Regions from separate parts of the Lysinibacillus sp. 2017 genome, predicted to be linked through region 2. Evidence: riboswitches for the same ligand, from Rfam matches in the RefSeq annotation. Region 2 holds a riboswitch; each other region holds the start of a gene.

The links. A riboswitch is a leader RNA that binds a small molecule or an ion and turns the genes downstream of it on or off. The one in region 2 is predicted to bind S-adenosylmethionine.
Region 1: another riboswitch for S-adenosylmethionine. It lies ahead of metA (homoserine O-acetyltransferase MetA); the one in region 2 lies ahead of DCE79_RS17375 (methionine ABC transporter ATP-binding protein).
Region 3: another riboswitch for S-adenosylmethionine. It lies ahead of DCE79_RS14305 (methionine ABC transporter ATP-binding protein); the one in region 2 lies ahead of DCE79_RS17375 (methionine ABC transporter ATP-binding protein).

Annotation. Positions count from the first base shown of each region.
Region 1 covers NZ_CP029002.1:1,899,539-1,910,661, forward strand. The annotation lists gene DCE79_RS09110 (ABC transporter ATP-binding protein) at 1-382, shown strand, start outside; gene metA (homoserine O-acetyltransferase MetA) at 432-1,373, opposite strand; SAM riboswitch class I at 1,450-1,559, opposite strand; gene DCE79_RS09120 (nucleoside-diphosphate sugar epimerase) at 1,709-2,458, opposite strand; gene DCE79_RS09125 (AAA domain-containing protein) at 2,474-6,220, opposite strand; gene DCE79_RS09130 (acyl-CoA thioesterase) at 6,386-6,811, opposite strand; gene DCE79_RS09135 (C40 family peptidase) at 7,101-8,027, shown strand; gene murF (UDP-N-acetylmuramoyl-tripeptide--D-alanyl-D-alanine ligase) at 8,087-9,514, opposite strand; gene DCE79_RS09145 (YheC/YheD family protein) at 9,534-10,820, opposite strand; gene DCE79_RS09150 (hypothetical protein) at 10,888-11,123, opposite strand, start outside.
Region 2 covers NZ_CP029002.1:3,553,689-3,564,811, reverse strand. The annotation lists gene DCE79_RS17425 (phospholipid phosphatase) at 1-443, shown strand, start outside; gene DCE79_RS17420 (DUF4429 domain-containing protein) at 574-930, shown strand; gene DCE79_RS18820 (RNA polymerase sigma factor) at 1,067-1,204, shown strand; partial or broken gene DCE79_RS17415 (sigma-70 family RNA polymerase sigma factor) at 1,220-1,579, shown strand; gene DCE79_RS17410 (hypothetical protein) at 1,572-2,702, shown strand; gene DCE79_RS17405 (nitroreductase family protein) at 2,823-3,452, shown strand; gene DCE79_RS17400 (TetR/AcrR family transcriptional regulator C-terminal domain-containing protein) at 3,620-3,778, shown strand; gene DCE79_RS17395 (NlpC/P60 family protein) at 4,097-5,719, shown strand; gene DCE79_RS17390 (M20 family metallopeptidase) at 5,803-7,002, opposite strand; gene DCE79_RS17385 (MetQ/NlpA family ABC transporter substrate-binding protein) at 7,016-7,870, opposite strand; gene DCE79_RS17380 (methionine ABC transporter permease) at 7,884-8,546, opposite strand; gene DCE79_RS17375 (methionine ABC transporter ATP-binding protein) at 8,536-9,561, opposite strand; SAM riboswitch class I at 9,669-9,769, opposite strand; gene DCE79_RS17370 (DUF948 domain-containing protein) at 9,994-10,398, shown strand; gene DCE79_RS17365 (GNAT family N-acetyltransferase) at 10,452-10,721, opposite strand; gene DCE79_RS17360 ((4Fe-4S)-binding protein) at 10,709-10,948, opposite strand.
Region 3 covers NZ_CP029002.1:2,907,981-2,919,103, reverse strand. The annotation lists gene DCE79_RS14340 (3-hydroxyacyl-CoA dehydrogenase/enoyl-CoA hydratase family protein) at 1-1,751, shown strand, start outside; gene DCE79_RS14335 (acetyl-CoA C-acetyltransferase) at 1,816-2,988, shown strand; gene DCE79_RS14330 (acyl-CoA dehydrogenase family protein) at 3,048-4,829, shown strand; gene DCE79_RS14325 (arsenate reductase family protein) at 4,998-5,354, shown strand; gene gcvH (glycine cleavage system protein GcvH) at 5,435-5,815, shown strand; gene DCE79_RS14315 (toprim domain-containing protein) at 5,938-6,264, shown strand; gene DCE79_RS14310 (thioredoxin family protein) at 6,272-6,577, shown strand; SAM riboswitch class I at 6,635-6,736, shown strand; gene DCE79_RS14305 (methionine ABC transporter ATP-binding protein) at 6,879-7,907, shown strand; gene DCE79_RS14300 (methionine ABC transporter permease) at 7,900-8,568, shown strand; gene DCE79_RS14295 (MetQ/NlpA family ABC transporter substrate-binding protein) at 8,731-9,534, shown strand; gene DCE79_RS14290 (glutamate biosynthesis transcriptional regulator GltC) at 9,592-10,494, opposite strand; gene gltB (glutamate synthase large subunit) at 10,612-11,123, shown strand, end outside.

The DNA of each region.
Region 1 (11,123 bases), 1.7 Mb from region 2:
GCATTTAGCCAATAAGCCATTTGAACAACTTTCTCAAGGTGAAAAGCAACGAGTACAAATAGCTCGGGCATTAATGGCAGAGCCTGAAATTTTAATATTAGATGAACCATGTGGTGGCTTAGATTTAATTGAACGGGAAAATTTACTACGAACAATTGAACAAATTGCTGAAGATGAAGATGGTCCAACACTCATTTATGTGACACATCATGTAGAAGAAATCCTACCTTGTTTCACCCATGTATTGTTAATGAAAGACGGGAAAAACATGGTAACTGGGAAACGGGAATTAATTGTAACTGAAGAAACGTTAGGTGAATTTTTCGGTCGATCGGTAAGCTTACAAATTGAACGCGACCGCGCTTGGGTTGCATTGAAATAAAATAAAATAACGCGAGGAAAACATTGACTGTTTTCTTCGCGTTTTCATTTTAAATATGATAGTCCAAATTTTCGTCGACATAATGCCAAACGTAAGGTGTCTCTTGGTATACGTAATAGTTCAACCAGTTATAGAACAATAAATGTGAATGCGCACGCCAGCTATTTTTCGGTGTTTGTAGTGGGTCATTATTTGGAAAATAATTCACCGGAATCTCTGTATGTTCAGGATCCTTTTCAATATCCCGGAAATATTCATCAGAAAGCGTGGTAGCATCGTACTCTAAATGGCCCGTAATCATAATATGCTTATTGTTTTTAGATTGTACGATAAAGACACCTGCTTCATCAGAATAGCTAAGTAAACGTAAGTTAGGGTTTGCTCGCACTTCGTCAATAGAAACCGACGTATGACGTGAATGTGGCGCGACGTATTCATCACTAAATCCGCGCACTAAATCCGTAGTTAAATCAGTAATAACATGTGAATACACACCCGAGCATTTCTTTGGTAATTCGAACTTTCCTATGCCGAAATGATGATATAGTGCAGCTTGTGCGCCCCAACAAATATACATAATCGACGTTACATTTTTATCCGCCCAATCCATAACCTTCGTGATTTCTTGCCAGTAACCAACCTCTTCAAAAGCCATTTTCTCGACTGGTGCACCGGTAAAAATCATGCCATCATAACGACGATGCTTGATTTCTTCAAAGGTTTGATAAAACGTATCTAAATGCGATTTGGACACATTTTTAGATTCATAGGTTGCTGTATTTAAAAACGTCACATCTACTTGCAACGGCGTATTCCCTAAAAGTCGTAAAATTTGGAGCTCTGTTTTTTCTTTTTCAGGCATTAAGTTGAATACTAAAATATTTAATGGACGAATTTGTTGTGTTTTTGCTCGGTCCTCTTCCATCACGAAAATCTTTTCTTTTTTCAATAATTCACCAGCTGGCAATTGTTTCGGAATATTAATTGGCATAGCACGGTTCCCCCTATAATCGTCTTAACCACAAAAAACCTCCCATTCCAGCAAAAGAATGAGAGGTTAACGCTCGCTCTTATCTTTCAAGGAATCTGAGTCCTTGCTGGAATTAGCACCTTTCTAATTGGATTAGAGGTTGCTGAAGCTTCACAGGGCCCGTCCCTCTGCTTCTCGTGATAAGTCATATTTAATTGTTATTAATAGTAACATGTCACAGGTAATTTTGCAATAATTCTTAATAAACAAACTTTTATAGAATAGCGTGTAACCATGCCTTTTCTTATGAGAGCTTACTTGAAACGAATACGTACTTGTCCACTAAAAATAATTGTTTATGCTAGCCATTTTTCTTTTTCATTCGCAAATAGTAAAGCTTCAATCGTTTCATCCCATGCACCAGTTAATGTGTTAAACACACGGGCAATAAAACGTTCATCCTTTTTATCATATAAGACAAAGCAAAGTACAGGAATATCATTGATTTGTATCGATTCTGTAGACGTTACATTCGTAATAAATGTAGGTATTTCATCTTCAGCTACTTCTTGTTTTGAAAGATCTTGCTGCAAATAATCGACAAGCATTGCTTCTTCAATGGCATCAATTTCTTCAGATTCAATATAAGGAAATACTTCAGGAAACTCCTCTAAATCCATAAAAGCTTCTAAATCCCCATCTAAAATCGATTGATGGATCGGGCTATATTGGATATAACTTGACGTTAATTCAAGCTCTTCTTCAAAAATCCCCGATTGTAGCTGAGCTTGTCCTTTAGCAGTTAAAGCATAATAATCATCTTTTGCAATCATCCCGAGTCGTAGCATTTTGCTCGTTAAATCGTGGATAAATAACGGTTCTACAAGTAAAATGTCCGCCAATAACTCAGCATTTTTTAGCTTAGCCTTTTGAAAGGATAGCAACATCATTTTCATTAAGATGTCCATCGCATTACGCATCACTGGATGATAGCTTACTTCTAACGTATGGATTGGAATGGCATAATGCATTTGCTGCTTAACTTCTATATTAGGATTTTGCTGTAGTTCTTTTACTAATTTTTGTTCAAGGCTTTGTAAATCCATGATGTGCTCCCTTCATTAAGTTGTAAAATAACCGTTTTGTTCTTTAACTGTATTTAATACATGCGCATACATTGCTTTCGTTTGAGCTTGTTTTGGTCGTTTTGTAAACATGTCAGTACTACCTATCATGATTAATAATTCACGCGCACGTGATAATGCTACGTTTAAACGGCGATAATCTTTCGCAAAACCAATTTCACCGCGCTCATTATCATGATTACGCACCATGCTGACGATAATAACGTCCATCTCCATCCCTTGGAACTTATCGACTGAACCTGTACGAATATGCAAATGTGGCACTGAAATTTCTTGTTCTATCAATCGGTTAATACGCTTAACCTGCTCTGCATAAAACGAGATTACCCCAACGGATTTTAAAGCATCTTGTGGGATAAGTCCTTGCTCTTTGGCGCGGAGGGTAGCTTCATTTAATTCGATAAGTTGTGATTTAATTTGTTCCAGCTCTGCTGTATTAAATAAACTTGAGCCTTCCTTCATGCGTTCTTCAAAGAAAGGCTTTTTGTTCGGAATATCAAGCCATAGTAGATGATGCTTACGCGAAATTTTAGATGTTTCTAGATAGTGATCTCGTACGGCATCTGAATCCTCTAGACCACATTGTAAGCCTTCTGTTTCATTTTCGTAAAACGGTGTGATAGTTGACATAATATTTTTATGCATGCGATATTGCAAGGCAAGCATTGTTTTGTTTTGTTTCGGTAAGTTTTTATAGAGACGTTCAAACAGTGATTCTTCGAGTAACTTTTCAAGCTCACGTTTTTGTTCGAACGTTGTGCTTTCTTTTACGACTTGCTCAAGTGTTTCCTCAAATGTCGCATCACCAACAAGTGGTGGTAATTGATGATGATCCCCTACTAAAATAATTTTCGCACCTTTTAACATCGGTAGTAAAAGTTCTGGCGGTGTAGCCTTTGAAACTTCATCAATAATCACAACATCAAAGGTTGGATAGTTGTCCATAAACGCTTTATTCGCAGATGCTACGCAGGTTGTACCAATGACATTTGCATGCTTTACATATAGCTTGCGGATTTCCTCTAAATCGTGTGCGTTCGCTTGTTCCAGTAACCCGTGCCACTCATTTTGCAATTCTTGCGTTACGGGTAGCAATTCGATTTTTACTTGTAGTTCAGTAATTTGTGTATTTAGCTGTGTGATGTTTTTATTCACTTCAATAATCGCTTGCTCTGGATTCATTTTCGTTAATTGTTCCAGTTCTTCACGGCGTTTTTCCAGCTGAATCCCTTGCACGTTAATTTCTTTTATTAATTGGGTTAGCGGTTCAATTGCTTCTTTCCCAAGGGCTAGTTGTTCAGTTAATACCGTAAGCTCTTCAGATTTTTGCATATGCTGCTGTTCGATTTTCACTCGATTTTCAAGCTGTGTCTCAACTTTCACTTGCTCTAATTCATTCGTTGCTAAGCCGTCCTGAAGCTCTTCTACTGACTGTGTGATGTCAATTGAAGGATTCATACTCGTTTTAAGCACATTCAACTGATTTTCATAGGTTTGCTTTTCTTGATGAAGCTTCGTTAAAACTTCTGCCTTTTCACTATTTTGCTCTTTGAACTGAATACTAATTTCTTCTTTTAGCTTTTCAAAAATTAATACCGTTTCGCGAATTGCATCCATATATTTTTCGTTTAAATGATCCATATATTGCATGCGATAATGAATGCCCTGAATAGAACGAGTACCATTTGCTGGTGTCACTTTACGATCCCGGAATGCCATGCTTAACTTTGTTAAAAATTCCTGAACTTCCTCCATTGAATAGCTATGATTCATCGGTAATTGAACGGGATCTATATGAATTCCAAGTGCCGTTTCACTATAATTTAGTGCTTTTTGTAAACGTTCGCGCACATCCTTTATTGGCTTATACTGTTCCATTTGCGGTTGAATACGTTCAAGTGCCGTTAATAGTCGGTCCATTGCATAGTTGCGGCGAATCCCGTATTGAGTCATAAACTCTTCTATTTCGTAAACTTTTTTTAATGATGCAATTTTATCGATTAATTGCTCATATTGCGTTGTTTCTTGCGCACGAAGTATTTTTTGCTCCACTGCCTGCATACGTGCTTCAAATTGCTTATATTGTGCGATGTACTTGCTTTCTTGAATATGAAGTTCATATGTTTCCTGTGCTTGCAGTAATTGCAATTTCTTTTCTTTTAACTCTTCAGCCGTTTCCCCAGCTGCTAATTGCGCGGCAAAATTTTCAACACTACTGGCGACCATTTCGTATGTGTTCGTTAATTTTTCAAGAGTTTGTTCATTTTCTTCTAATGATTTTTTATTTGTAGATAGCTCTTTTTTCAAAGTAGAAATTTTATCTGCCAACACATGAAGCTCGGCTTTTGCTGCTTCTTTTTGCTCAATTTGTTTTTTTAGCTGTTTTTGTTTTTCTTCTAATCTTTGAATTTCCATTTGAGCAGCAGTAATTTGCTCATTTAGTAAGGCTTCTTTTTTTGAATGAAGGGAAATTTCATGTCCAATAGCTTCAAATGTTTGCTTTTGCCAATAGGTTGCTACATTCTCCTCAATGAACTTTTTGCCTTCCTCTTCAATACTTTCTGTACGGCCATAGCGTAAAATTCGAATATCCTTATTTGAAAGTAAGCGGCTTAACGCATTATCGACCGCTAAGTTGGATTGTGATGCGACAAGCGTTTTTAAACCTGCTTTGGCATTTTGATAGCAAATTTCCGAAATAACTGTCGTTTTCCCAGTTCCAGGGGGACCTTGAATAACGTATAAATCTTCTGCACTCATCGCACCTTCTACAGCCTGCTGCTGATAAGGGTTTAACTGGTTATGAAAATCGATTGTATTCGTTTTTTTTCGTTCCGCAATGACTGGCTTATCTTCAAATAAGATGTTTTCCAAATTGGCGTTCGCTGCCAAACCTTCTTTTAAGCGCTCAAAGCCCTTTAATAAACGTTTTAATTGTGATTTCGTTGCTGCATTTGAGAATTCCACGTCTTCAGATTGGAAGTTTAGTTCATTTCTACGTGCTAAGTTACTGTAAAATGGCTTTAATTGAATTTCTACTGTATTTTCACCACGGCGTGCCTTGACCACGTCTCCAATTTCTTGTACATATCCACGAAGGCGCGCACTTAAGCCTTCCAACTGCTTCCACTGTTTGTTTTCTACATTTGAAATGCGCATCGTCATATGAGAAAAATCAGCATCATATGTAACGGATGTAAATCGAGCAGTGATATCGTCTATATCCGCATTTTTATTCAGTACTTTTAAATAGCCTTCCCAGCTCGAAATTCGTTTATTAACATAATCAAATCGTTCCTGGGCAATCGGTAATTGATCAATGGCTTCAAGAAATTTTTCTTGATAGGTATGCCCACTAATACGAGAAGGTACAAAATGAATTTTCATCGCAGCCCGTCGATTCGTCATGACAGGCGTACCTTTACCGCGCGAACGGAAGCTTTTTGCGACAAGCCCGTTTTTAACATCAAACACGCAATCCATAATGACAACGCGTTCATCAAATTTCGATTTTAATTTAGTATTTTTGTCATTATCAAAATAAAGCGTTAAATGCGTCTGTTCATCTTCAACAGAAACCTTTTCAATCGCAGTAATAAAATATTGCTGTAAATTAAAAAAGGCGTGTTCATCGGGAACATGCTCCTTCATCGCTTCACGCGCAGTATTTGTAAGTAAAATATGACAACGCATTTGCTCGAGCGCCACTGTATTCTGTGCCATGAACACACCTCCCTTTTCTATATAGTCATAAATTTTATTATACCAATTTTCAACTAGTCACGAAAGTTAAAAGCGAACTTTCATTCGTTAAAATTAAGTATTTGATATCATTTGATTACAAAAGGAAAAACACGCAAAGCAATTTTAATTACTTTGCGTGTTCATTTATGCTTTTATTCGTGCAACTTCTGTATATTTTGCATCCCAAATTGGATCAATTCTTTTTAAGGCTGTCGGACGGAAGTTTTCTTTTTTCACTAAAATATGCTGAGACGTTGCTGTTGCCGCAACTGTGCCATCTTCATGTAAAATTTCGTAGCCATATGTTGTACGTACTTTTGAATGTTCTTCAATCCATGTACGTACCGTAGCAATCTGACCGTAACGCATCGCAGCCTTATACTGTATCGAAAAATCTATAACAGGAGACATAAAGCCATCACCCTCTAATTTTGCATAATCAAACCCAAGATCCTTTACAAGTTTTGTTCGACCAAGCTCGGCCCAAATTAAATAATTTGCATGGTAGACAACACCCATTTGATCGGTTTCGGCATAACGGATTTCTACTGTAGTTTCTGAAACAAACATTTTCTTCACCTCTCGTAATATTATAGCGACAAAATGTTGTGCATGTAATAGTTAACTACGAATCTCCATAAATTTGAATCGATTTCCAAAGAAAACTACCATAAATTTCTCTAGTAACGCCATAATCTAACAAATGAAACATTTGTAATGAAGATGTAAATTAACGCTATGACGCCCATAGTGCCAACGGATTTCACAACCTTAAAACGATGCTGGTAACAATTTCCTCCAAGAACACCCAAATTTCTATGCTAGAGTCATAGGAGTCAAAACTTTAGGGGGAAACAACATGAAGAAACAATTTTTAAAAACCGCTATCGCTCTATCGATTGGCTTTAGTTCTTTTACAGCATTGCCAGCGATCATACAACCAATGGAAGTTTCAGCAGCTACCTCACAAGCGAATCAACAAGCCGTTACTAAAAAAGCGGATCAATTAATTACATCAGCCAAAAGCTTAATTGGGAAGGCAACCTATAGTAATTCAGTATACAAGCCAACAGCACCTTATAAATTTTCTTGTGCATCGTTCTTAATGTATATTTTCGAGAAAAATGGTGTTGATTTAGCCACTTACAACGAAGACTATATGATGCAGCAAGGATCATATGTGCCACGTAGCCAACTTCAAAAAGGCGATTTAGTATTTTTCAAGAGTAAAAAAACAGGGACAGACCCTGACCATGTAGGGATGTATATCGGCAATAATAAAATTATTCATATGGCCGATTCCAAGCAAAACATCGTCATTTCAGATTTAAATAGCAAGCCTTACTATACAGAAAACTATGTAACGGCAAGACGTGTTTTACCAACATTAATGTCTGCAAGTACTCCTACAAAAGGGGATGCCATTGTCGAACGAGCTTATGCCAATAAAAGTAAGGTAAAAATGGGTTCAGTTAATAGTGATGCTTCACTTAAATTTACAAGTGGTGGATTTGTTGAATATATGTATCGCAAAAGCGGAGTTACATTAGGAACAAAAACGATTGCTGGGCAAATGAAACTTGGCTCTACAGTATCAAAAGCAAACTTAAAAAAGGGAGATTTAGTATTTTTTAATAGTGTAAAAGGATCTAAAACCCCTTCGATGGTTGCAATTTATGCTGGTGATCACCGATTAATCATTCCAAATTCAGATGGCGTCATTACGCGTGTGATGATGGTCGATTATTATAAAGAACATTATATTACAGCAAAACGCGTTTTTTAATTTAAACATCAAGTTATGTATGCGTTAATACGTAATAAAAAGAAGAATCCGAATGTACATCATCGGGTTCTTCTTTTGTTTGTATTTTGCTGCAATTGTTCAGCAAATTCTATCATCTCTCTACTCGACATTGGACCTTTAATGAGTAGTAGTGTATCACTATCTAGCTGAGGTTTTAACAAGTCCAGTACACCTTCGATCTTTTGAAACGAATGTACTTTTGCCTTTGTTCCGTCAGCAAGGGCCTGCTTTGCAATTTCCTGTGCCTTACTTCCAATGGTCACAAGCGTATGAATCGACTGTTTGGCGACAAGGGTCCCCACTTCACGATGATATTTCCGTTCAAATCGTCCGAGCCGGTTAATATCGCCAAGTACAACGATAACTTTCTTATTCTTGCCAAGCTCGTTCAACACTTTTAAAGCAGCCTCAATGGATGTTGGGTTATTTGTCCACGTATCATCGATAATCGTACTGCCACCAATTCCTTTAGAAAATTGCAAATGTCGCGCCATTTGTTCAAATGTTCGAAGGCGCAGAATCGCTTTTTGTACGGATAGATTCATTGCCCTAATTACCGCCAGTACCGCGAGCACATTATACACTTGATGTTCTCCAAAACTAGGAATAGAAGCTTGATATTTTTTATTATCCACATGCACATTAAACTTCATACCGCGCGGAGTAAATGTGATTTCTGTAGCATGTAAATCTGCCTTTTTGTGAATTCCAAACGTGACAATAGTTCCTTTAAAGGCTTTAAGCTGTATACGCTTTGTATTTTCATCGTCTGCATTAATTATTAAAGTACCGTCTGGTTTGAGTCCATCGACGATTTCTGCTTTCGCCTTTATATAACCCTCTAAATCATTACAGCCATCTAAATGATGCACACCAATGTTTGTAATTACCCCAATCGTCGGCTGGTAGATCATACATTGATGTTTAATATTACCTGTATTTCCGAGCCCAAGTTCGAAAACGGCAGCTTTTGTCTGTTGATTAATTCCCATCAAATAAGGCAACGATTGGCGCGGCTCATTTTTACTGCTAACAGAAGTTTGTACAGCCATTTCCTTGCTTAATATATATTTAAGCATTTCTTTCGTTGTTGTTTTGCCACAAGTTCCGGTTATCGCAACTACCGGTAATTCAAAGAGATTACGATAATACGCAACGAATTGCCAGTAAGCTTGCAAAGCACTTCGAACCTTAATAACCGTTATTTCAGGAAATGGGGGCTTCAATTCTAATTCTGTTTTATCCGATATAATGACAATTGGCGCCTTTTTTTGCAGCTCATTCCAATCAATTGTGTCACTCCTACGTACAAATAGTAATGTATTGGGAGCAGTTAATTCATGTCGGTTGTAGTCAATTACCTGCTTTACAGCCCAATCTTCAGATCCATGCAGTAGCACCCCTCTCAATACTTGTCGAATCGTCGCCACTTTTATTGGTTGAATGGTCAACTCCCCCTTTTTCATAGCTTATGAAAAAGCATTGTTATCTACTAGGTTGTTTGACTACACTTCTGTTATTCAAGATTGCTTTGTACATCGTTTTGTCTTCTAACTGATGAAACATAGAAATATCCGAACGATAATTTCCTTCAATAATCGATAATTCTCCATTGTTTGTGATACCTACATCAAATCCAATTTCCGTACGTGCATGATCTAAATCAAGTTTGAGCGCAGCAGTAGTACAAAGTTGGTTTAGCAGTTCATTTAGCCTTATATGATAGATAGGAGAAATCGTTGACTGATTTATCGCCAACTCTAGCGGAATAATTTCTTGCGCGGCATTTGTAATAAAATATCCTTCCCCTGCTAATTTCACAACCTTCCCGGCAACTTGCCAAATCCCTTCTACTTTTTGCATCAGTACACGTACATCTAAAACACAATCATCAATTGTCGCTAAAGGGATACCCTGTTGAATTACATAACAGTCGTCAAATGTCAGGATTTTTTGAAGAAGAAGATATACCTCAGCAAGGCTTTCTTTGAACCATTTCGTTCTTCCAATTTGAACTTCATAATTGTTGCCTACACTTTTCGCAATTTTGATAATGCCTTTCCCCTGTTGTCCATTACAAGGTTTTAAAAAGATGGTTTCATTCACGAGCATAAAGTGTCGAAAAGTTGCAAGTGTGAGTATATCTGTTAAGGGCATATAGTTACCAATAGATTGATATTGATTCCATTTACTAACAGAAAAATGCAAGTAGGAATCATGAATAAGGATATCGCCTTGCTGATTAAAGCTCATCTCAAGGACAATCGTTTCACAATTAGGATATTCGACGTATAATGTTTCAGCCGTAAGCTGTGCGATTTTTTGGATTTTAGGGTAATGGTATAAATAGAGCATTCCTTCATTTCTATTTTTCGTTATTTTCGTTGACGATGTAATTTCCCAACGCTCTCCCTTTTTTTGAAGCGTAACAAGACGGTGGAATGTTTTATTCGAAAAACTTTCATTCGTATCCATCGGTTGAATAACATAATTTTGGTTTTCTATATTTTGCTGAATGATTTCATAAATGCCTTCTTCATTTGATACAATGTGTTGGGTGCCGTTAATCCATAGTGTAAACACACCATTTTTTTTATATATTTTAATAAGTTGCATACCTACTACTGGCTTTAAAACGAGTGAATCATATGTTGCCAGCATGGAAAGCAACGAACTTTGTGTCAACCGAATCGTTGGAACAATAGTTGAAATAAGTCGTGGTTCCCGACTCAATATTTTGTATTGATTTAATCTTCCTCTAATTGCAGACATGTATCCCTCGCCCCCTTTATAGAAAGCCCTTAGCCACAACGGAGCCAAGGACTTCATCTTACATGGGCTAAACCTTTTGACATCCTAATGCGACAATCGAACCTTGTGCAACTGAAACTGCCTCCAATTGTTCAAAGAAGCCTTTAATCACAAAGCTTTGTACAATATCATCTTCAGCGGATGCACCTTGATCTATAAAGACCGCAACAAAAGGATACTGTGTCGTGCCAACCTTTCCAGTTCCTTTAACTGTCACGACGCAATTTTCTCCATTACGGCGACAGGTTATATTATTAATCTTAT
Region 2 (11,123 bases):
TATTTACGCCAACATTAATTCTTTTCTCACTTTATATTATGCGAGAAGCGAATATCCGACTTGCTCATAAAAGCTGGGTTGGTTATGTTTTTGGCATTTTAATGATTGTGGCAATAGTCCTACAGTACAGTTTTGATTTAAGTGGCTTAAAGCTGAGCTTACAAGAACCTTACGGAGTACTAAGTTATGCTTCAACGCACAAAGCTTCTGGACCACCACTGATGATTTTACTTGTTATGATGGCACTATTCATCGCAGCTGTGGCACTGGTTTGGAAAAGAAAATGGTGGTGGATGCTAGTTGGTACGATTGTTATGACTGTTGGAAGTGCGATACCGTTTGATATTGAAAGTAATGCGATGACGAATGCGCTTGAATTATTTTTAATCGCAACATTGATGCTAACGGCGATTCATTTTTCAAAACAAGCGAAAAATAAGTAAAATGTTAAGTCTCATAGGCTCAACATTCTTTTTCATTTGTACCCAAAGTAGAAGAGCATCGCTGAAATTAGAATTTCATGATCAAAATCCGTATAATTAAACTAACGACGTTTGAAATGGAGTATAACAGATGAAAACATTTAGTTTTAAATTATACGGTGGCTATAAAGTGAATTTGGATAAAAAGGAACTAACAATCGATTATCAAGGGGAAAAATGGTGGTTCATCACAAGATCGAAGCCACGCACGAAAACCATTGCTTTTGATGATATTGTGCAAGTCGATTATAAGGAATCTGGTATGACGTTTGGTTATATCCGTTTAATTACAAAGGAAAATGCCGGATATCCAAGTAGTACCTACGTAGCGCGAAATGATGAAAATGCCTTTATGGTGGAGAAAGATGAGATTACACAGCTGAACGAAGTGCTTGATTTACTAAAAAAACGTTGTAACACTATCGAATTTAAACATTTAAAAGCTTAGCATTATGCTAGGTTTTTTTATTTGAAAAAAAATTTCATGCACTAATTGGTACATAATGTGTTTTTATAAAGGAAAGAAAAATTTTTCGTCTTTCATCGAGGTAGCTTCGTTTATGTAGAGAGAGGAGGGGGAGCACTTGAAATCTTCGCAGCTTGTTGAGCAGGCGATGCAGGACTATACCGAATTGCTCTATCGCATTGCCTATTATTATGTGAAGGATTCCCATCTAGCAGAGGATATTGTACAAGATGTATTTATGAAATTATATTGTTAGAATTATAAAGAAAAAGGTGAGCTTCGGGCATATTTATCACGTATCACGGCCAATGCCTGTAAAGATTATTTAAAAAGCTGGGCGTATCGTAAAATCCAGTTTACAGAAAAGTTATTTCCGAAAGAACGGGTATTACATAGAGATCGTTTAGTGCGGCAAGAAGAATTAAACGTGCTTGATCAGGCCATTTTAGCATTGCCATTAAAACAGCGTGAGGCGATTGTTTATTATTATTTAGAAAATTTATCGGTAAAAGAAATTGCTGAGCTTTTGGAACGCCCAGAAAGTACCGTGAAATCAAGGCTGAAAAGTGGTAAGGATTTGCTACAGCAAACGCTTCAACAACAGGAATGGGAGGTGCTTTTACATGACTAACTATCGTTTAACGCCACTTCGAGATACTTCGGCAAATAAGGGGCGAATTATCGAGAAGACGAGAAATAATATGCAAACACCTGAACAAAAACCTAAACGTCACTGGATGCCCGCAATGATTACGGCTTGTACCCTAATCATTGCCGTATTTTTAGCAGGCCCTTCTATCTATCAGGCATTATTTAATAAGCAAAACTTTACGATTGAGAAGGTCGTCATTCCAAATGTTCCTTACCCTGTATTGGCTAACGCTATTTATATTGATAAGACGAATGAATTTATTTATAGTGCGGACACGGGAATTTATTCGTTTGATGTGGCAAATAAACAGCAAACCTTATTAATCAAACAACCTAATCAGATCTTTGACTATGCAGTATCAGAAAAATGGCTAATTTGGCCACAGGAAGAAAAAAATGAATTGAAAATCCATTCATTAAATCGTCAAACAAACGAAATCCAAGTTTACGAAACCGATTATTTCTACGGAATCGAGCTTAAAAATGACACATTAATTTTTATGGGGCTAACGAGAATTAATGGCAATTCAAGTGTAGCCACGTATAAAGTATTAAATTTAAACACAGGGCATACAGAAGTACTGAGGGAAATTGGAGACGGAAGCAATAGTAGACCGACAATTGATGGAAGTCTTATCACCATTTCTGAAAGAGTGAAAATGGAAAGCGGTGTCAGCACCAATATTACCGTACAGGATTTTGAACAATTAAACGATATCGGAAACTATATAGTGCCTTATCGATATGTAGAAAATATATCGCTAGTAAACAACAAAGTGTACGGCTATATGTGGAATGATAGGGAGGATGAGCCGGCAATTTTAGGTGTAGTGGATCTAGAAAGTGGTCAGTTCGAAAGGCTCAAAACATCTGTGAGTCTTCATGATTATGCAACGGACGGTGAGCATTTTGCCATCGCAGTTCAAAAAGGTAAAAGTAATACTGTTCAGCTATTTGAAACTAGGGATGGAAAATTAGAACGAATTTCTACCCTACCAAGTATTAAAGAGCGCCTTGTTTTGCCACGATTTACAAAAGAGGGAACGCTGGTCGTGAACGGTGAAGGGCCAGACAAAGCGATGTATTTAATTCGTTTTGAATAATAAAACCAAGTGAAATACTCTACTAAGCATAATTTTATGGGAAACCAACTCCCCCATGCTAAAATGAAGTGCCTAGTTCATTAGGCTACTTTAAATTTAACTAAATGGGAGAGTATATACATGACAACAACAATGACTACTTCAACAAAACAATTAATGCACGAGCGTAAATCTGTGCGTAAATATAAAGCGGGCGTGACAATTCCTCAAGAAACGTTAATGCAATTATTAAAGGATGCTTCTTCAGCGCCATCATCAAGTAACACACAACCTTGGCGTTTCCTTGTTATTCAAGATCAAGAAGTGAAAAAAGAGCTTCGTGCAATCGGTAATAACCAAGAACAAATTGAAACATCATCAGCGATAATCGCAGTATTAGCAGATGTTGAAATGTACAAAAACGCAGAAGAAATTTATAACGCAAACTTCGAGCAAGGCTTTATGCCACGCGAGATTGCGGATATGATGATTGAAAATACATTGAAATTATATAGCGGCTTACCAGCAGAAGTAGTAAGTAATATCGTTCATTTTGATGCGGGTCTTATTTCAATGCAAATCATGCTGTTAGCAAAAGAACTTGGCTACGACACAGTGCCAATGGGCGGCTTTAACAAAGTGAAATTTGCTGAGAAATTCGATTTACCACAAAATGAAATTCCAGTGCTACTAATTGCGATTGGTGAAGCAGCTGAACCAGCGCGTGGCACATCACGTATTGCAGTAGAGAAAATTACAAAATTCATTTAATTTTAATAAGAATTATTTGAACGGATAGTCAGATGTACAAATACGAAAAGAGAGTTGCCCAATTACGAGCAACTCTCTTTTTTCACTCTGTCACTTGTTTTTTATTCGGCATAAATACCGTTAAAATAAATGCTAAAACGGTAAGGAAAAAGAAAATGCATTTGCTTTTGAAAGATGCGATTGTTGTGCGTGAAGAAAAGAAGGATATTATTTCCATCGATATTTTAGCGGCATCTATTATTGGCATTATTATGTGGTGGTTAACAGAAGGTGTCCATTTTAGTTGGGAATATATCGCTGAGCAAATCATTGCAATGAATCGATAAGGGATGAGGCTACTAGATGAAAATAGATGCTAGGAAAAATTCGGACGAATTACATCCCTAGCGTCTTTTTGTACTTAGAAAAGCAAAAATTAATTATTTTTTAGTAATTTATTTTTATTTTTTGTTCCACGTGAAAACAAAAGACCCAAGTGTAGTATATACATATCAGTAAAGTAATAGTTTTTGTTAATTATTAACTTATCGAAATGAATATAATTTATATAATAGTAGAAAGTAAAGTGAAAATAGGGGTATAGTTAAAAAGGTGTTTTTAAGGAAATTCCAATTTTTGATTATATTTGAAGAGGAGAGTGAAAGATGCGAAGGTTATTAATTCAATTTGTGATAATTTGCTTTGTATTAACAGGTATTTCATCGATAGCAAATGCTCAAATGTATACGGACGTACCAGATAATCATCATCTACATAAAGAATTTACGGTTTTAATTAGTAAAGGGGTATTAACAGAGCAGCCAAATGAGGATTTTCGCTTAACTACTGCGATTACACGCTATGAGGCAGCTGAAATGATTGTACGTGCATTAAATGTAACTACTCAGACAAGTACAATCCCTACATATAACGATGTTGATCAGGAAGATCCGCGTATGCCAATTATCGCTACTGTAACAGAATTAGGCATTATGAAAGATATAAACGGTAATTTTAATCCTGATGGACCATTAACACGTGCACAAGCTGCAATATTGCTAGCACAGGCATTCCATCTAGAAGGAAAAGCCATTCAAACATTTAAAGATGTTCCTGTAACAAATAGTGCAGCAGCTCCAATTCAAGCACTTGTTGAAAATGAAATTATTTTTGTCGGTAAACAAGGTGTTTTTAGACCAAATGCAAAGATGATTCGTTCTGACTTCACGACATTTATGGCACGAATTTTAGATCCGACATTGCGTCAAAAAGATCCAGTAAAAGAAGTGGACGATGAAAAAGAGCCAGAACCAATAATAACTCCAACTCCGGGGCCAATTCCAACTCCACAGGAACAACCAAAAAGCTGTGAACGTGAAGTAGGAAAGAAAACATATCAAGTCGATGTTTCGGTTGCAAACTTATGGAACAAACGCAATCAATCTCGAGCAGTGGATCTTCCTTCTACACTAAATCCAGTGAATTACGATAAGTGGATTCCTTCTATGTCACTTAGCCAAAAGAAATGGCTTGTTGGACGTACAGATACACAAGCGTTATTTGGTGATAAGGTGACTGTGATTGCTGAGCAAGGGAACTGGATGCGTGTTGCGTTAAACGATCAATATGTTCCGTATTCAAAAGCGGGCTATCCAGGTTGGGTATCCAAACGTCATATAACGTCTACAACTAAAAATTATGATGATTGTTCAATTGCCATTGTGACAGCTAAAAAAGCAACATTACTGAATAAAGATCAAAAAACTAAATACATTGAAATCAGTTACGCAACGATTTTACCAATCATTAAAGAAGACAACCAGTTTTATCATGTTCAAACACCAAGTACAGGGATTAAGCTGTTAAAAAAATCTGATGCCAAATCATACAAAAAGTATAGCGATGTTCCAAAACCGACTGCTTCGACCATTGTGAATGAGGCAAAGCGCTATTTGAATTTACCGTATTTATGGGCCGGTACTTCCTCTTGGGGCTATGATTGTTCGGGAATTTTATATGCAGTATACCGTGCACACGGTATCATGATTCCACGTGATTCGTTCTATCAAGCAACAGGTGGCAAGGCCGTAGCAAAGAAAGATTTACAGCCAGGGGATTTAGTATTCTTTGCGTATAATGGCGGAACGGGGAAAGTGTACCATGTAGGCTTATACATTGGTAACGGCCAAATGCTTCATGCACCACACTATGCATCGAAAGTAAAAATCGAACCGTTGAACCAAGGCGTATATAAAAAGAATTATTCTGGCGCGCGTCGCTATTTATAAACATGAAAAAGTACAATTTCGTATTACACGAAATTGTACTTTTCTTTTTGTAAAGGAAAGGGGATAATCTTTGTTTTTATTAATTATGCTTTTTCTTTTAAAGCTTGTTGGTGAGCTGCCTTTGCTTCCTCGACTAGTTGAGGGGACTGTAAAAATTCATAGCCAGTTTGCGCTAAAGCGATTGCACCTGTTACGAGTGCCTGATAACCCAAGTCAGAATTGGCCGCTTCACGGAATTCGTTTGTATGGGCAATTAAATCATCTGGTCCAATTTTAATATAGCCGTGTGAAGTAGGAACTTCATAGCTAATATTACCAGCATCAGTTGAACCCAGTGAACGATGACCACGAGGATGTACGTTTTCTCCAAGACTGCTTAATTTACTGGCTAATTGTTGATCGACCACTTCGTTTACAACAAGGTCTTTTACTTCGTTTTGGAAGCGTTCGATTTTTACTGTAGCACCAGTAGCAAGTGCTGCACCTTCTGCAATTTTACGGATTTTGTTTGATATTTCTTCCGTTTTTGGCCAAGAAGGAGCACGGATATAAAATCGTGCAGCTGCATATTCTGGTACGATATTTGGTGCATCCCCACCATGTGTAATAATGCCGTGAATACGTACATCGGATGGTACATGCTGACGAAGCGCGTTAATCCCATTGAATAATTGAATGACTGCATCAAGTGCATTAATCCCTTTATCGGGTGAGCCGGATGCATGTGCTGCTTTTCCGTAAAAATGGAAATCTAATGGATCTACAGCAAGTGATTCATTCGTTACCCCTGTTTTACCAGAAGGGTGGAGCATAAGCGCGACATCGACATCTTTTAAATAGCCGTGGTGAACGAAGCTACCTTTTGCACTACCGTTCGGGCCACCTTCTTCGGCAGGTGTTCCAAGTACAACAATTTTCCCACCGATTTCACTTACGTTTTCCGCTAAGGCAATGGCAGCGGCTGTACTTGTTACACCAATAATATTGTGACCGCAAGCATGGCCAAGACCAGGTAATGCATCATATTCTGCTAAGTATGCAATGGTTGGCCCTGGTTTTTTGCTATCCTTTACGGCATAAAAGCTTGTTTCATGGCCTGCCACAGCTGTTTCTACTTCAAAATTAGCGTCGCGTAATACTTGAACGAGCTGTTCACTGGCGAAGAATTCTTTGTTGCCGATTTCTGGATTCGCATGAATTGCTTTACTTACCGTAATATATTTTTCCTTATTTTGTTGAATTGATTGTGAAATACGTGCACTGCCGTCAACTGTAATTGTCATTTTAAAATCCCCCTTATTTAGAAATCTCTTTTAACTCTTTGAATGTAGTTTGTAATTCATCATTTGATAAAATCGTTATAACTTGGCCACCTTTTGTATCTTCTTTGATGGCTTTTTCAATTTCTTCTGTATGGTAGGCTTCAATAATTTTCTGATATACTTCATTGTCTTTATCTTCTGCACGTGCAGCAATAATGTTGACATATGGGAAGACACTTTCATCCTCACTTAACTCACGGTAAATTGGATCTTCCCCTGGGTTAAGACCAGCTTGACCAGCAATCCCGTTATTAATGATAGCGGCCGTTACATCTGGTAATACGTGTGGTGTTTGTTGAGCTGTCATTGGAATGATGTCTAAGTTTAATTTGTTTGCTGTAATTTTTGTTGGATCCCCAAATAATCCGAAGTCGTCTGCTAGTTCTATAAATCCTGCTGATTCTAATAAACGTAATGCACGTGCTTGGTTTGATGCATCGTCAGGAATGGCAATTTTGTCGCCTTCTTTAATTTCATTGATATCTGTAATTTTTTTTGAATATAACCCAAGTGGTGCAAACACGGTAGAGCCTAATGGAATTAAATCGTTGCCACTTTCATTTGTATAGCTAGCTAAAAATGAAATGTGTTGGAATGCATTTAAATCAACATCGCCATGTGCTAATGCGTTGTTTGGTAAGATGTAGTCTTCAAATTCAACTAATTCAATTTCGATGCCTTCTTTAGCCAATTTTTCTTTTAAGATTGGCCATTGTGCACCATCTGCACCGTTGACACCAATTTTTACTACGCTGCTTTCCTCATCTCCGCAGGCTGCTAAGGTAAATATTGCTAATGCTGTGAATACTAAAAATAATAATTTTTTCATGAATGATTTGCTCCTATCGTCTTAATATTTTTTTTGCTAATGCGTTGCCTAACCATTGTGCAAGTTGTACAAGAATAATTAATATAATGACGGTGACGATCATGACACTTGTATCGAATCGTTGGTAACCGTAAGTGATTGCGATATGACCTAAACCACCTCCACCAACTGTTCCTGCTACTGCTGAAAAGTCGATTAAACTAATTGTGACGAATGTTAAACCTAAAATTAGAGGTCCAAGTGCTTCAGGGATTAACACCGTAAAAATAATTTGAAACGGGCTGGCTCCCATTGCTTTTGCTGCCTCTATAACACCGGGGTCAATACCAATAAGATTTGTTTCCACAATTCGTGCAATCCCAAATGCAGAAGCAATGGTCATTGGAAAGACGGCTGCGGATGTTCCAATTGTGGTCCCCATTACTAAGCGTGTGAGAGGGGATATAGCCACTAAGAAAATAATAAATGGAACAGGTCGAATAATATTAATTAAGATATTTAGTAAGTTAAATGTAATTTTGCTTTCAAGAATATTGTTTTCTCTTGTAACAAATAAAAGTAAACCTAGCGTTATACCAAGAATTGAACCGAAAAGAAGCGTTAAAATGACCATAAAAAGTGTTTCACCTGTTGCTTCTGCAATCCTCGGCCAAAATGTATTCCAATCAACCTTCATTTAATAAAACCTCCTCTACTTCTACAATTTGTGAAAGTTCTTCTATTACATAGTTCACTTGTGCATCATTACCTTTAAATGAAACGAGAAGATTGCCAAACATTTTATTTTGCAATTCTCGTACCGATCCGTAAATGATATTGAACGGTACTTGATGTTTTTGTGTAATTTCAGAAAGTAATGGGTTATGAGTTAATGAGCCTTTAAATAATATTCGGTATAAATGTTGTCCACCAGATTGCTTCCATTCTTTTAAAATGTGTTCGGATGGCATATCTTGATGTACAGATTGGATAAAGCGTTGTGTTGTCGGATGTTGTGGTTGGGTGAAAACGTCGTAGACATTGCCACTTTCAATGACCTGTCCATTTTCCATAACAGCAACACGATTACAAATCGTTTGGATGACATGCATTTCATGTGTAATTAGTAAGACAGTAATCCCGAGTTCTTCATTCACGCGTTTTAATAATCTCAATATATCCGCTGTTGTTTCAGGATCTAGCGCGGAAGTTGCTTCATCGCAAATTAAAATATCAGGGTTTGTAGCAAGTGCACGAGCGATTCCGACTCGCTGCTTTTGTCCGCCTGATAATTGTTCTGGGTAATCCTTTGCTTTTTCAGATAACCCAACAAACTTTAATAATTCTGCAGTTCTTCGCTCAATCTCACTTTTGGATTTGCCTGCAAGTTTTAATGGATAAGCGATATTTCCTGCTACAGTACGCGAGGTCATTAAGTTAAAGTTCTGGAAAATCATTCCGATGTTTCGTCGCAATTGACGAAGCTCTTTTTGAGAAATTTTCGCTAAGTCCGTACCGTTAACGGTAATGGAGCCGGTTGTTGGCTGTTCTAGAGAATTAACTAATCGCAGTAACGTACTTTTTCCTGCGCCACTAAAACCGATAATGCCAAAAATATCTCCTTTATGTACCGTTAAATTTACATTTTTAACAGCGTGCACTTCACGGTCTTTCATTTTGAATGTCTTTGATATATTTGAAAATTCGATCATTTAAAAACCTACTTTCATTCCCTTGCAAAAGTTATTTTTAAAACAAAAAAACCTCTCGTATCATAAAAAATAAGATACGAAAGGTTGAATAGACTTCATCACTTTTGATCTTATCTTCCAAGTTTACACTTGCAGGATTTGGCACAATGCTAAAATAGCTGTTGCCGAGACTTCAAAGGGCCTGTCCCTCCATCTCTCTTGATAAGAAAATATATTCAGTTGCGTTTGATATGTTCTTAATCTTAAATCCAAGTAATTCTATTGTCAATAACTATATTTAAATTTTCAGAAAAAATTTTTTTTAAGATGTTATTATTAAAGTTCATGATGAAACTAATTTGAAGGTAGGAACATGGAACGGATAAATTAGTAAAAATGAGGGTAATTATAATAAAATATAAGATAATAGTTCATTGAAAAGGAGGAATAAAGATGAATCCATGGCTTTTAGCTACCGTTATTATTTTAATCGTTGCAGTCGTTGCTTTAGTTGGATGTATTGCAGTCGTTGTTGTCCCGCTAAAAAATACGATTACAATTATTTTGTCACATGTAGAGGGGATTCAAAAGCAGCTAAACGGAGTTCAAACGCAAACAACGGCACTTACGTCAACGGTGGACCGAATGAAAACGGATATTGACTATAAGAAAACATCGTTTCAAGCTCTTGTCCAATCGGTAAAAGATTCAGGAAATATGTTAAATGAAGTGTCTGAGTCTACACAAAAAGCGACGCTAGCCATTGTGAAGAATGTTCAAAACGATGCACAAAAGCAAGCGGAAGTCGAGCAATGGACGAACATCGCGATGGGCTTTTTAAATCGAAAAGCGCAGTAATAGTAAACAAAAAACGCTTCGTCTAATTATATAATCGACGAAGCGTTTTGGTTTTACTCTAATACATCTTCATAGTTAGGATTTTTGGTGAATTGTGCCTTCGCAAATGGACAAAGTGGAACGATTTTTTTGCCGTTTTCTCGTGCAAACTCAACAAAAGTTTTCACCATTTCTTGTCCAACACCACGACCACGTGCCTCATCGGCAACACCTGTATGATCAATAATGAAAAATTGGTCACTAGACTTAACGAAGGTCATCTCCCCAAGCTCTTTACCATTCTCTGTAGCAATTACACGTTTTTCCTCAATTAAAATTTGCAATGGTTTATCCCTCTTTTCGAATATATTGAAGTGCTCCAGATGACGGCAGCTACTTCATCGGTTGATGCAGCGTCTGCAATAATCCACGGCTTTCGCTTTGTATCAAAAACATTAGGACTCCCACGGACACAATTTCCTGAACGCTCACAAATATCGGTAAAAAATACATCGATATGATCGCCAATGTATTTTCGGTAACCTTCATTTACTAATTGTTCTTCCTTCATAAGTCACCTGCCTCTAAATAGATAGGAATACGTATATTACACATACCCTAAAACGATGTATTTTTAACAAATAAACAAGGTAATGCACCTTATAAATGTAATAATTATCCTTTTGTTTTAAAAGAAAGCGTTTTTATTCTGTACTACAACAGAAGATGCTGTTTAAAGATTTAAT
Region 3 (11,123 bases), 650 kb from region 2:
GTATCGGTACTTACGGTTTACTAGTAACGATGCAAGAAATGATTGCTCGTAATTATTCAGTAGGTGAAGTAGATTCAGTGACAGGTACATTGATTGGCCGTCCAAAATCAGCAACATTCCGTACGCTTGATGTTGTTGGTCTCGATACATTCGCACATGTAGCGAAAAACGTATATGACCAAACAACTGGCGCGGAACAAGCGGTATTTGAAGAATCACCAATTTTAAACAAGATGATCACAAACGGTTGGATCGGTGCAAAATCAGGTCAAGGCTTCTTCAAAAAAGAAGGAAAAGAGATTCTGCAACTAAACTTATCAACGTTTGAATATGAACCAAATAAAAAGCTAGTGGCACCATCACTTGAGATGGCAAAACAAGCAAAAGGTCCAGGTGGAAAATTAAAAACATTAATTTATGCAAACGACCGCATCGGTGAATTATTATGGAACTCATTCGCCCCAACGTTAATTTATTCAGCACAGGTAATGGGTGAAATCGCAGACGATATCGTAGCAATCGATAATGCTATGAAATGGGGCTTCGGCTGGGCTCAAGGTCCATTTGAAATGTGGGATGCAATCGGTGTAGAAAAATCAGTTGCGAAGATGAAAGAAGAAGGCCGTGAGATTCCTGCTTTTGTAACAGGGTTACTTGATAAAGGCTTCACTACATTCTACTCAGAAATCGAAGGCGACTTAGCTTACTATAACGGCACAGAGTATGTAAAAGTACCAGTGAACGAAAAAGCAATCAACTTAAAACGTTATAAGAAAAAACACGGAGTCATCAAATCGAATTCAGGCGCAAGCTTAATTGATTTAGGCGACGGTATTGCATTACTAGAATTCCACTCAAAATCAAATGCGATAGGTTTAGACATCATTCAAATGATTAACTTCGCGGTTGATGAAGTAGAGAAAAACTACAAAGGTCTTGTAATCGGGAACCAAGGCAAAAACTTCTGTGTAGGTGCAAACCTTGGCATGATCTTAATGGAAGCACAAGATGACAATATTTTCGAACTTGATTTTGTTATTAAGTCATTCCAACAAGCGATGCGCCGTATTAAGTACAGTGCGAAACCAGTTGTTGCAGCACCATTCCAAATGGCTTTAGGTGGCGGTGCGGAAGTTTGTTTACCAGTTGCACATATCCAAGCCTCAGCAGAAACTTATATGGGTCTAGTTGAAGTAGGGGTTGGCTTAATTCCAGGCGGTGGCGGTAATATCGGTCTTTATGAAAAATTCATTAAAGGCTTACCAAACGGTGTTGAAGTAGACTACCAAAATATCGCAAATAAAGTATTTGAAACAGTTGCAATGGCGAAAGTTTCAACTTCTGGTGAAGAAGCGCGTGAAAATAACTTCTTAAACTTCGCAGACGGTATTTCTGTAAACCCAGATCACCTAATCTATGATGCAAAACAAGCAGCAATAGCACTTGCAGATGCAGGCTACATTCCACCAGTGAAAAAGAAAGTGAAAGTAGTTGGCGCACCAGGTTATGCAACATTACTTTTAGGTGCACAAGGTATGTTCGATTCAGGATTCATTACAGAGCATGACTTGAAAATCGCTAAAAAGCTAGCGTATGTTATTGCAGGCGGTAAAGTACCATATGGAACAGAAGTTTCTGAAGAATATTTACTAAACCTTGAAAAACAAGCTTTCTTAGAGCTAGTTGCAGATCAAAAATCACAAATGCGTATGCAGCATATGCTTGTAAAAGGAAAACCATTACGTAACTAATTAAGTAAACTATTTCGCTAGCTAGACTCGTCTCGCTAGCCCATTACAAGGGGGAAACATCATTATGCGTGAAGCCGTTATCGTTGCAGGGGCGAGAACACCAATCGGACGTGCAAAAAAAGGGTCACTAGCCAATACTCGTTCAGATGATTTTGGTGCAGTAGTAGTAAAAGAAACGTTAAAACGTGCGGGCTATGAAGGTCCAATTGATGATTTAATTATGGGATGTGCGATGCCAGAAGCAGAGCAAGGAATGAACGTTGCACGCTTAGTTGGTGCGTTAGCAGGTCTTCCAGATACAACACCTGCACTAACAGTAAACCGTTTCTGTTCTTCAGGTTTACAAACAATTGCTTATGCAGCTGAACGCATTATGCTTGGTCACTCAAAAGCGATTATTGCTGGTGGTACAGAATCGATGAGTATGATTCCAATGACGGGGAACACAGTACGATTAAACCCGAAAATTGCAGAAGATGCACCACAATACTACATCGGCATGGGTCACACAGCAGAGGAAGTAGCAAAACGCTACAATGTAAGCCGTGAAGATCAAGATGCGTTTGCAGTTCGTTCACATGAATTAGCTGAAAAGGCTATTAAAGAAGGCAAATTCAAAGACGAAATCGTGCCAATCGAAGTAACAGAATACTACGTGGACGCTGACAATAAATTACAAGAAAAGAAAACAATTTTCGATACAGATGAAGGTGTACGTCCAGGCACTTCTGTTGAAGGTTTAGCAAAATTACGCCCAGCATTCAACGTGAAAGGATCTGTAACAGCAGGGAATGCTTCTCAAACTTCAGACGGGGCAGCAGCAGTATTAGTTATGGACCGTGAAGAAGCTGAAAAGCATGGGTTGACACCACTTGCTAAATTCCTAGGATTCGCAGTGGGCGGGGTACCACCAGAAGTAATGGGAATTGGTCCAATCGTAGCCGTACCTAAAGCGTTAGAAATCGCAGGCTTAACACAAGACCAAATCGACCTTTGGGAAATTAACGAAGCGTTCGCATCTCAATCAATTCAAGTTGTACGTGAGCTAGGTATTGATATGGATAAAGTGAATGTAAACGGCGGTGCAATTGCTCTAGGTCATCCACTTGGTGCAACAGGTACAATTCTTACAGTGAAATTAATTAACGAATTAAAACGTCGCGGTGGTAAATACGGTGTTGTGACAATGTGTATCGGCGGCGGTATGGGCGCAGCGGGCGTATTTGAAATACTGTAATTCATTATTAAATAATTAGATTCACAAAATCACAAAGACCATTCTGGGAGGAATTTATCATGGAACAAACAACAAACATCATTAAAGGTGGCGGCTTCTTAATCGAGGACGTAGAAATCGAGCGCGTATTTACGCCAGAGGATTTCACGGATGAGCAAAAAATGATTGCTCAAACAACGCAAGAATATGTAACAAATGAAGTATTACCAGTAGTTGAAAACTTAGAGCACCACGAATTCGAACATTCAGTACGTTTATTAAAAACTGCAGGCGATCTAGGTCTACTAGCAGCAGACGTACCAGAAGAATATGAAGGCTTAGGCTTAGACAAAATTTCTTCAGCATTGATCGCTGAAAAAATGTCGCCAGCTGGTGGTTTCTCAATCACGCACGGTGCACACGTTGGTATCGGTTCTTTACCAATCGTATTATTCGGTAACCATGAGCAAAAATCTCACTACTTACCAAAATTAGCTTCAGGTGAATTTATCGCAGCTTACGCATTAACAGAGCCAGGTTCAGGTTCAGATGCATTAGGCGCAAAAACAACTGCAAAATTAAATGAAGCAGGAACGCACTACGTATTAAATGGTGAAAAACAATGGATTACTAACGCTGGTTTCGCAGATGTATTCGTAGTATACGCAAAAATCGATGGCGATAAATTTACAGGTTTCATCGTAGAGCGTACATTCCCAGGCGTTTCTGTAGGTCCAGAAGAGAAGAAAATGGGTATTAAATCATCTTCAACACGTACGTTAATTTTAGAAGATGCACAAGTACCAGTTGAAAACGTACTAGGTGAAATCGGTCGCGGTCACGTTATCGCGTTCAACATCTTAAACATCGGACGTTACAAATTAGGAGTAGGTACTGTAGGAGCTTCTAAACGTGCATTCGAGCTTGCTGTAGCTTATACAAACCAACGTCAACAATTCAAAACAAAATTATCTGATTTCAACTTAACAAAAGATAAAATCGCAACAATGGCTTCTCACATTTATGCGTCTGAGTCATTAAACTACCGTACTGTAGGTTACTTCGAAGACCGTTTAAGCCAATTATCTGAAGCAGAGCAAAAAGACGGAAAAGCAATTGCAGGTGCAATCGCTGAATACGCAATCGAATGCTCAATCGCAAAAGTATTTGGTTCTGAAACATTAGACTTCATAGCTGACGAAGCAGTGCAATTACACGGTGGTTACGGCTTTATGGCTGAGTACGAAGTAGAGCGCATTTACCGCGATTCTCGTATTAACCGTATTTTCGAAGGTACAAACGAAATTAACCGTATGATCGTACCAGGTACTTTCATGAAAAAAGCATTAAAAGGTGAGTTACCTCTATTACAAGTTGCTCAAGAGTTACAAAATGAGCTATTAATGCTAATGCCTGAAGAAATCGGTGACGCAGCGTTAGAACAAGAGAAATACTTAGTGAAAAACGCGAAGAAAATTGCCGTATTAGTAGCAGGCTCAGCTGCACAACGCTTTGGAGCAAAATTAGATGCAGAGCAAGAAGTATTAGTAAGCATCGCCAATATTGCGAACCAATTATATGCAATGGAATCAGCTGTAATCCGTACACAAAAAGCAATCGCACGTGACGGTGAAGAAAAAGCAGCTCAAAAAATTCTTTATACGCAAATTTTCTGCCAAGAAGCATTTGCAGAAATCGAAAAAGAAGCAAAATTAACATTACTTGCTTCAGTTGAAGGCGATAATGCACGTATGATTCTTTCAGCATTACGCAAATTAACGCGCAACAACCCTTACAACTTAATTCCTAAAAAACGCGAAGCATCTGTGAAATTAATAGAAGCAGAAAAATACGTAGTTTAATAACTACTTTCAGCAGGGGTTCAAATACTGGGCCAGAAGGTAATTATGCCGATGTGTAATTGATTGAATTAAAGAAAAACGGGTGCAGGACGCTGCATCCGTTTTTTGCTTTGTTATAGAGTATCCGTTACAATAGGTGGAAAGTTACTGACAAAAAGGAGCACTTTTATGACAATAAAATTCATTCAATATCCGAAATGTACAACATGCAAAAAAGCACAAAAATGGCTCGATGAAAACGGTGTGAACTATGAAAGTGTTCATATTGTGGAAGAAACTCCTTCTAAAGAACAATTAAAATCATATTATGAAGCAAGTGGACTGCCGCTTAAAAAGTTCTTCAATACATCCGGCATGAAGTACCGTGATCTTGGTTTAAAAGACAAGCTAGCGAATATGTCTGAAGAAGAACAATTAGCGTTACTCGCATCAGATGGCATGTTAATTAAACGTCCTATTGTTACAGATGGTAAAAAATTAACATTAGGATTTAAGGAGTCTGACTTCGTAGAAAATTGGAAATAAAGCGTTAATCTTATTGAAATTCCGAACGAAATATGGCAAACTGAACATGAATGTACTACATATTACTTGGAGGTTTTCTCATGAGCACACCAAAAGAATTACGTTATACAAAAGAACACGAGTGGGTAAAAATTGAAGACGGTAAAGCAACAGTAGGTATTACACACTTCGCTCAAGCGGAATTAGGTGACATCGTATTCGTTGAGCTACCAGAAGTAGGCGACGAAATTGCTAAAGACCAACCATTCGGTAGCGTTGAATCTGTAAAAACAGTTTCTGAACTATACGCACCAGTGTCTGGTAAAGTTGTTGCAATCAATGAGGAACTTTCTGATAACCCAGAATACGTAAACGAATCTCCATACGAACAAGCATGGATGATTACAGTTGAATTAACGAATGAAGTAGAAGTTGAAGAATTAATGAGTGCAGACCATTACGCTGAATTAATCGAAGAATAAGAATTACTATTTGAAGCACTAAAATCCGGGTTTCTGGGTTTTAGTGCTTTTTTCATTGAAAAGCGATAGTATAAATTTTAATAACTCAATCTGATAATATACATAGAAAAAGGAGGTATACCATGAACAAATGCATCATCGTCGAAGGGCGTTCGGATAAACTAAAAGTCGCGCCACTTCTAGCTGAGCCCGTTGTGATATTATGTACAAATGGCACGATTAGTGAAGACGGTTTAATTGATTTATTGTCTGTGTACGAGCATTATGAAATGGTGACAATGTTTGATGCTGATCGTAATGGAGAAAAGTTGCGTAAGCTTATGAGACGAACTTACTCCGAAGCACAGCATGTCATTATTCCAGAAGTGTATCGAGAGGTTGCAGAAACACCTGCAAGCGTCTTAGTGCAGCTTTTAAAGGAAGCGAAATTTTCAGTACAAGAAGGATGACATCACAATGGAACAATGGACGAGAGCTCAGTGGCAGCAATTAATGAATGAAAAAGAACAAACCGCATTTTTTGTTTATACACCTATGTGTGGTACATGCGATGTTTCAAAGAAATTTTTGGAAGTTATTGAGGTGTTATTACCTGATTTACCTTTAGGAATGGCAAATATCAATTATTTAGAAGACTTACCTTATGAATTAAAGATTGAAAGTGTGCCTTGTTTAATCATTACCGAACATGGTCAAATAAAGGAAAAAGTTTATGCGTTTAAATCCGTACCGTTTTTGTATGAAATATTAAAAAGTAATTGACGTATACAATTTAGCGTGTTAAAGTGAAATTCATAATAAACAAACTAAATAGCGTTACTCTTATAAAGAGCGGTCGAGGGAAGTGCCCTATGAAGCCCGGCAACCTGCATTTATGCAAAGGTGCCAATTCACACAAAGTTTAACTTTGAGAGATGAGAGAACGGTTCAACATACAGATGTGATAACCTTTCTACTTGTCTTTGTAGAAAGGTTTTTTTGTTTTTATTAGGTAGAAATAAAGCAAAATAGTCGCAGCATTAAAAAGTAATGGGTAGTTAGTTTAGTTAAAGGAGTCCTAGCGATGATTGATATACAAAACGTAACGAAAGTTTACCAAACAAAGAGCGGTCAATTAACGGCTGTTGATCAAGTAAGCTTATCGATTAAAAATGGAGAAATTTTCGGTATTATCGGCTATAGTGGCGCTGGTAAAAGTACGATGATTCGCCTTCTAAATGGATTAGAAAAGCCAACATCAGGTTCAGTCATTGTCAACGGTCAAGATATTTCAAAGGCATCAAGTAATAAGCTACGTGATGCGCGCCAAAAAATAAGTATGATTTTCCAACATTTCAACTTACTTTGGTCACGTACAGTAGAAGAAAACATCGCATTTCCATTAGAAATCGCGGGTGTTTCAAAGAATGAGCGTGCGAAACGAGTTTCAGAACTAATTGAACTAGTAGGATTAGCTGGTCGTGGAAAAGCCTATCCATCACAATTATCAGGTGGTCAAAAGCAACGTGTCGGCATTGCCCGCGCATTAGCTAACAACCCAGAAGTTTTACTTTGTGATGAAGCAACATCAGCCTTAGACCCAGAAACAACGGATTCAATTTTAGAACTTTTACTCGACATCAACAAAAAAATTGGCTTAACAATTGTCCTCATTACACATGAAATGCATGTGATTCGCAAAATCTGTAATCGCGTAGCAGTCATGGAAGCGGGGAAAGTGGTAGAACAAGGCGATGTATTGCAAGTGTTCCAACAACCTCAAGCACCAATTACGAAAAATTTCGTATCACAAGCTTCAGGTGCAACACAAGAAACGCAAGCCTCTTTACAACAAATTATCGCAAACTACCCATCTGGGAAAATCGTCAAATTAAGCTTCGTTGGTCAAACGACAGAGCAACCTGTTATCTCGCAAATTATCAAACAATTCGATATTGTCGTAAATATTGTGCACGGTAAAATTTCAACGACAAATGGTGGTTCACTTGGAACACTGTATATCCATATCGACGGTCCAGCTGACGAGGTAAAAGCAGCACTAAACTTTTTAGCACAGCACGAAGTTCAAACGGAGGTGATTGAACATGTTTAATCAATTACTTCCAAATGTCGATTGGGGTAAAATGTTAGACGCAACATACGAAACTCTGTATATGACAACTGTTGCAACGGTTATCACGTTCATATTAGGAATTTTAATTGGGATTGTTTTATTTTTAACTAGTGACAATCAGTTATGGGCAAACAAAGTGGCTCACTTTTTAACTGGATCCATCGTCAACATTTTCCGTTCGGTTCCATTTATCGTATTAATCATTTTATTAATTCCATTTACTAAATTTTTATTAGGCACAATTCGTGGAGCGAATGCCGCGCTACCTGCACTCATTATCGGAGCTGCACCGTTCTATGCACGCATGGTTCTAATTGCACTACGTGAGATTGATAAAGGGGTTATTGAAGCAGCTCGTTCAATGGGTGCGAAAACTTCAACAATCATTTGGAAGGTACTGATTCCGGAAAGCTTACCAGCGTTGATTTCAGGCATTACCGTAACAGCGGTTGCTTTAGTTGGTTATACAGCAATGGCGGGAATTATCGGAGCTGGTGGTTTAGGGAACTTAGCTTTCTTAGACGGGTTCCAACGTAATCGTACAGACGTTACATTAATGGCAACCATTTTAATTTTAGTAGTGGTATTCATCATTCAATATATTGGTGACTACATTACGACAAAAGTAGACAAGCGATAGTTAGGGGCTTAAAGGCCGTAATTATAAATTGCCTTTGTTTAACTGAAACAAAGTAGACGCAAGTTTGAAATGAGCGAGCGTCTACAAATGTAATTTACTGAATATAAAAAAGTTTTGGAAAAACGAAGGCGTAAAAACAAAACAAGACAGGGGTTTTAAACAATGAAAAAATTATTATCAAGCGTTATTTTAGGGGCATCTGTATTAGCATTAGCAGCATGTGGCAACGATGATGACAAATTAGTAGTCGGTGCATCAAATACACCACATGCCGTGATTTTAGAAAAGGTAAAACCAATTTTAGCGGAGCAAGGCATCGAATTAGAAATCGAATCATATACGGATTACGTATTACCAAACAAAGATTTAGAGTCTGGTGATTTAGATGCCAACTACTTCCAACACATTCCGTACTTCGAAAGCCAAAAAGCCGATTTCGACTATGATTTTGCCAATGCAGGTAATATCCATATCGAGCCAATTGGTATTTACTCTAAAAAATATAAATCTTTAAGTGAATTACCAGAAGGTGCAACAATTTTACTTTCAAACTCAGTAGCTGACCACGGTCGTATGTTGTCATTACTTGAAGCAGAAGGTTTAATCACTTTAGCTGATGGAATTGATAAAACAAAAGCAGAAATTAAAGATGTCGTAGAAAATCCGAAAAACTTTGTATTTGATGCGGATACTGCAGCAGAACTTTTAGTGCAAATGTATGAAAATGAAGAGGGCGACGCGGTACTAATCAACTCAAACTTCGCTATCGATAATGGGTTAAATCCATTAAAAGATTCTATCGCAATCGAGTCTGGAGATTCACCATACGTAAACATTATCGCGGTTAAATCTGGTGATGAAGATTCAAAAGAAATTAAAGCATTAGTAGAAGCATTACATTCAAAAGAAATTCAAGATTTCATTCTTGAAGAATGGGGCGGCTCTGTAGTACCGGTTTCAAAATAATCTTTAAAATATAAAATGCCTACTGTTGAAGGATATTCTTTAACAGTAGGCATTTTTTTATTGAAAACGTGTTAATCGTGAGTAAAACTTCGATACAAAATCGATAAATACTTGTTCAGACGGTGCAAGTTCTCTTGTTGTTGGTGCAATGATGCCAACATTTCTACGGATGACTGGGATTGCGATTGGCATTTTGACGGTCATGCGCGGCGTAGAATCATAGAGTGAGCTTTCTGGTAAAAGTGTGACTCCGATACCTGCAGCTACCAATCCTTTTAATGCATCCATATCTTCGCCTTCAGAAGTAATATTCGGTAAAAAACCAACTGAACGGCAAGCATCGACCGCCACTTTTTGTAAAATATAGCCTTCAGGGAAAAGTACGAAATCGTCATTGCGTAAATCAATTAAATTGATAGTCTCTTTTTTTGCGAGCGGGTGTGTCGCTGGAAGTAAGGCGTAAATGCTCTCACTAAAAAGGACAGTTGTATCGATTGCCTCATCTTTAGGAGGTAATGGACCGAGCAATGCTAAATTTAATTCTCGATTTTTTACCGCTTCAATTAAGTATTTATACGAGCCTTGACGTAATTGAAATGAAATATCTGGGAATTCTTTTTTGAATGCAGAGATGACAGTCGGTAAGACGTAGCTTGCCAAGCTTGTTGGAAAGCCGACTTTAATGGTTCCTTTTGCAGGGTCTAAATGTTCTTCTACTTGTTTGGCTGCAAAATCAATGGCCTTCAAAGCCGTAATACTGTGTTCTAAAAAAATTTTACCAATTGGTGTTAGTTTGACGTTACGTCCGATACGTTCAAAAAGTGGCGTTCCGAGCTCCTCTTCCAAATTGGCAATTTGTCTACTAATCGCAGACTGGGCAACATGTAGATGCTCTGCTGCCTCCGAAATATGTTCGCGTTCTGCTACCTCGACAAAGTAACGTAATTGTCGTAATTCCACTAGTTACACCCCATTAATCTAGAAAATAGATGGTTCCTATCCAAACTATATATTGTTTATATTATTCTGATAACTTTAAAATGTAAATATGTAATGGAAGAATGAGGGGGAATTTTTATGAGTTTTCATCAGTTACCTATAGCGCAAGGGTTATATGATCCACAGTTTGAGCATGATGCGTGTGGTATCGGAATGTATGCCAACATAAAAGGGATTGCATCACATGACATCGTGAAAAATGGTTTAGAAATGTTATGTCGCTTAGAGCACCGTGCTGGACGTGGGGGAGACGGTAAAACAGGCGACGGCGCAGGCTTAATGGTACAAATTCCAGATGCTTTCTTTAAATACAACTGTCCGGATTTACAGTTACCTAAAAAAGGACAATATGGTGTGGGCCAAATCTTTTTGACGGATGACGCAGTTCAAGAGCAAAAAATTGAACAAAAGATGAACGAATTAATTGAACAAGAAGGCCAGGAACTAATCGGCTGGAGAATTGTACCTACGAATAAAGAAAATTTAAGCGATATAGCAAAAAGTAGTGCACCAGTTGTACGTCAAGTGTTTATTGGTTCAACAGCCGCGGACGAAAAGGCGTTTGAACGTAAACTTTATGTTATTCGTAA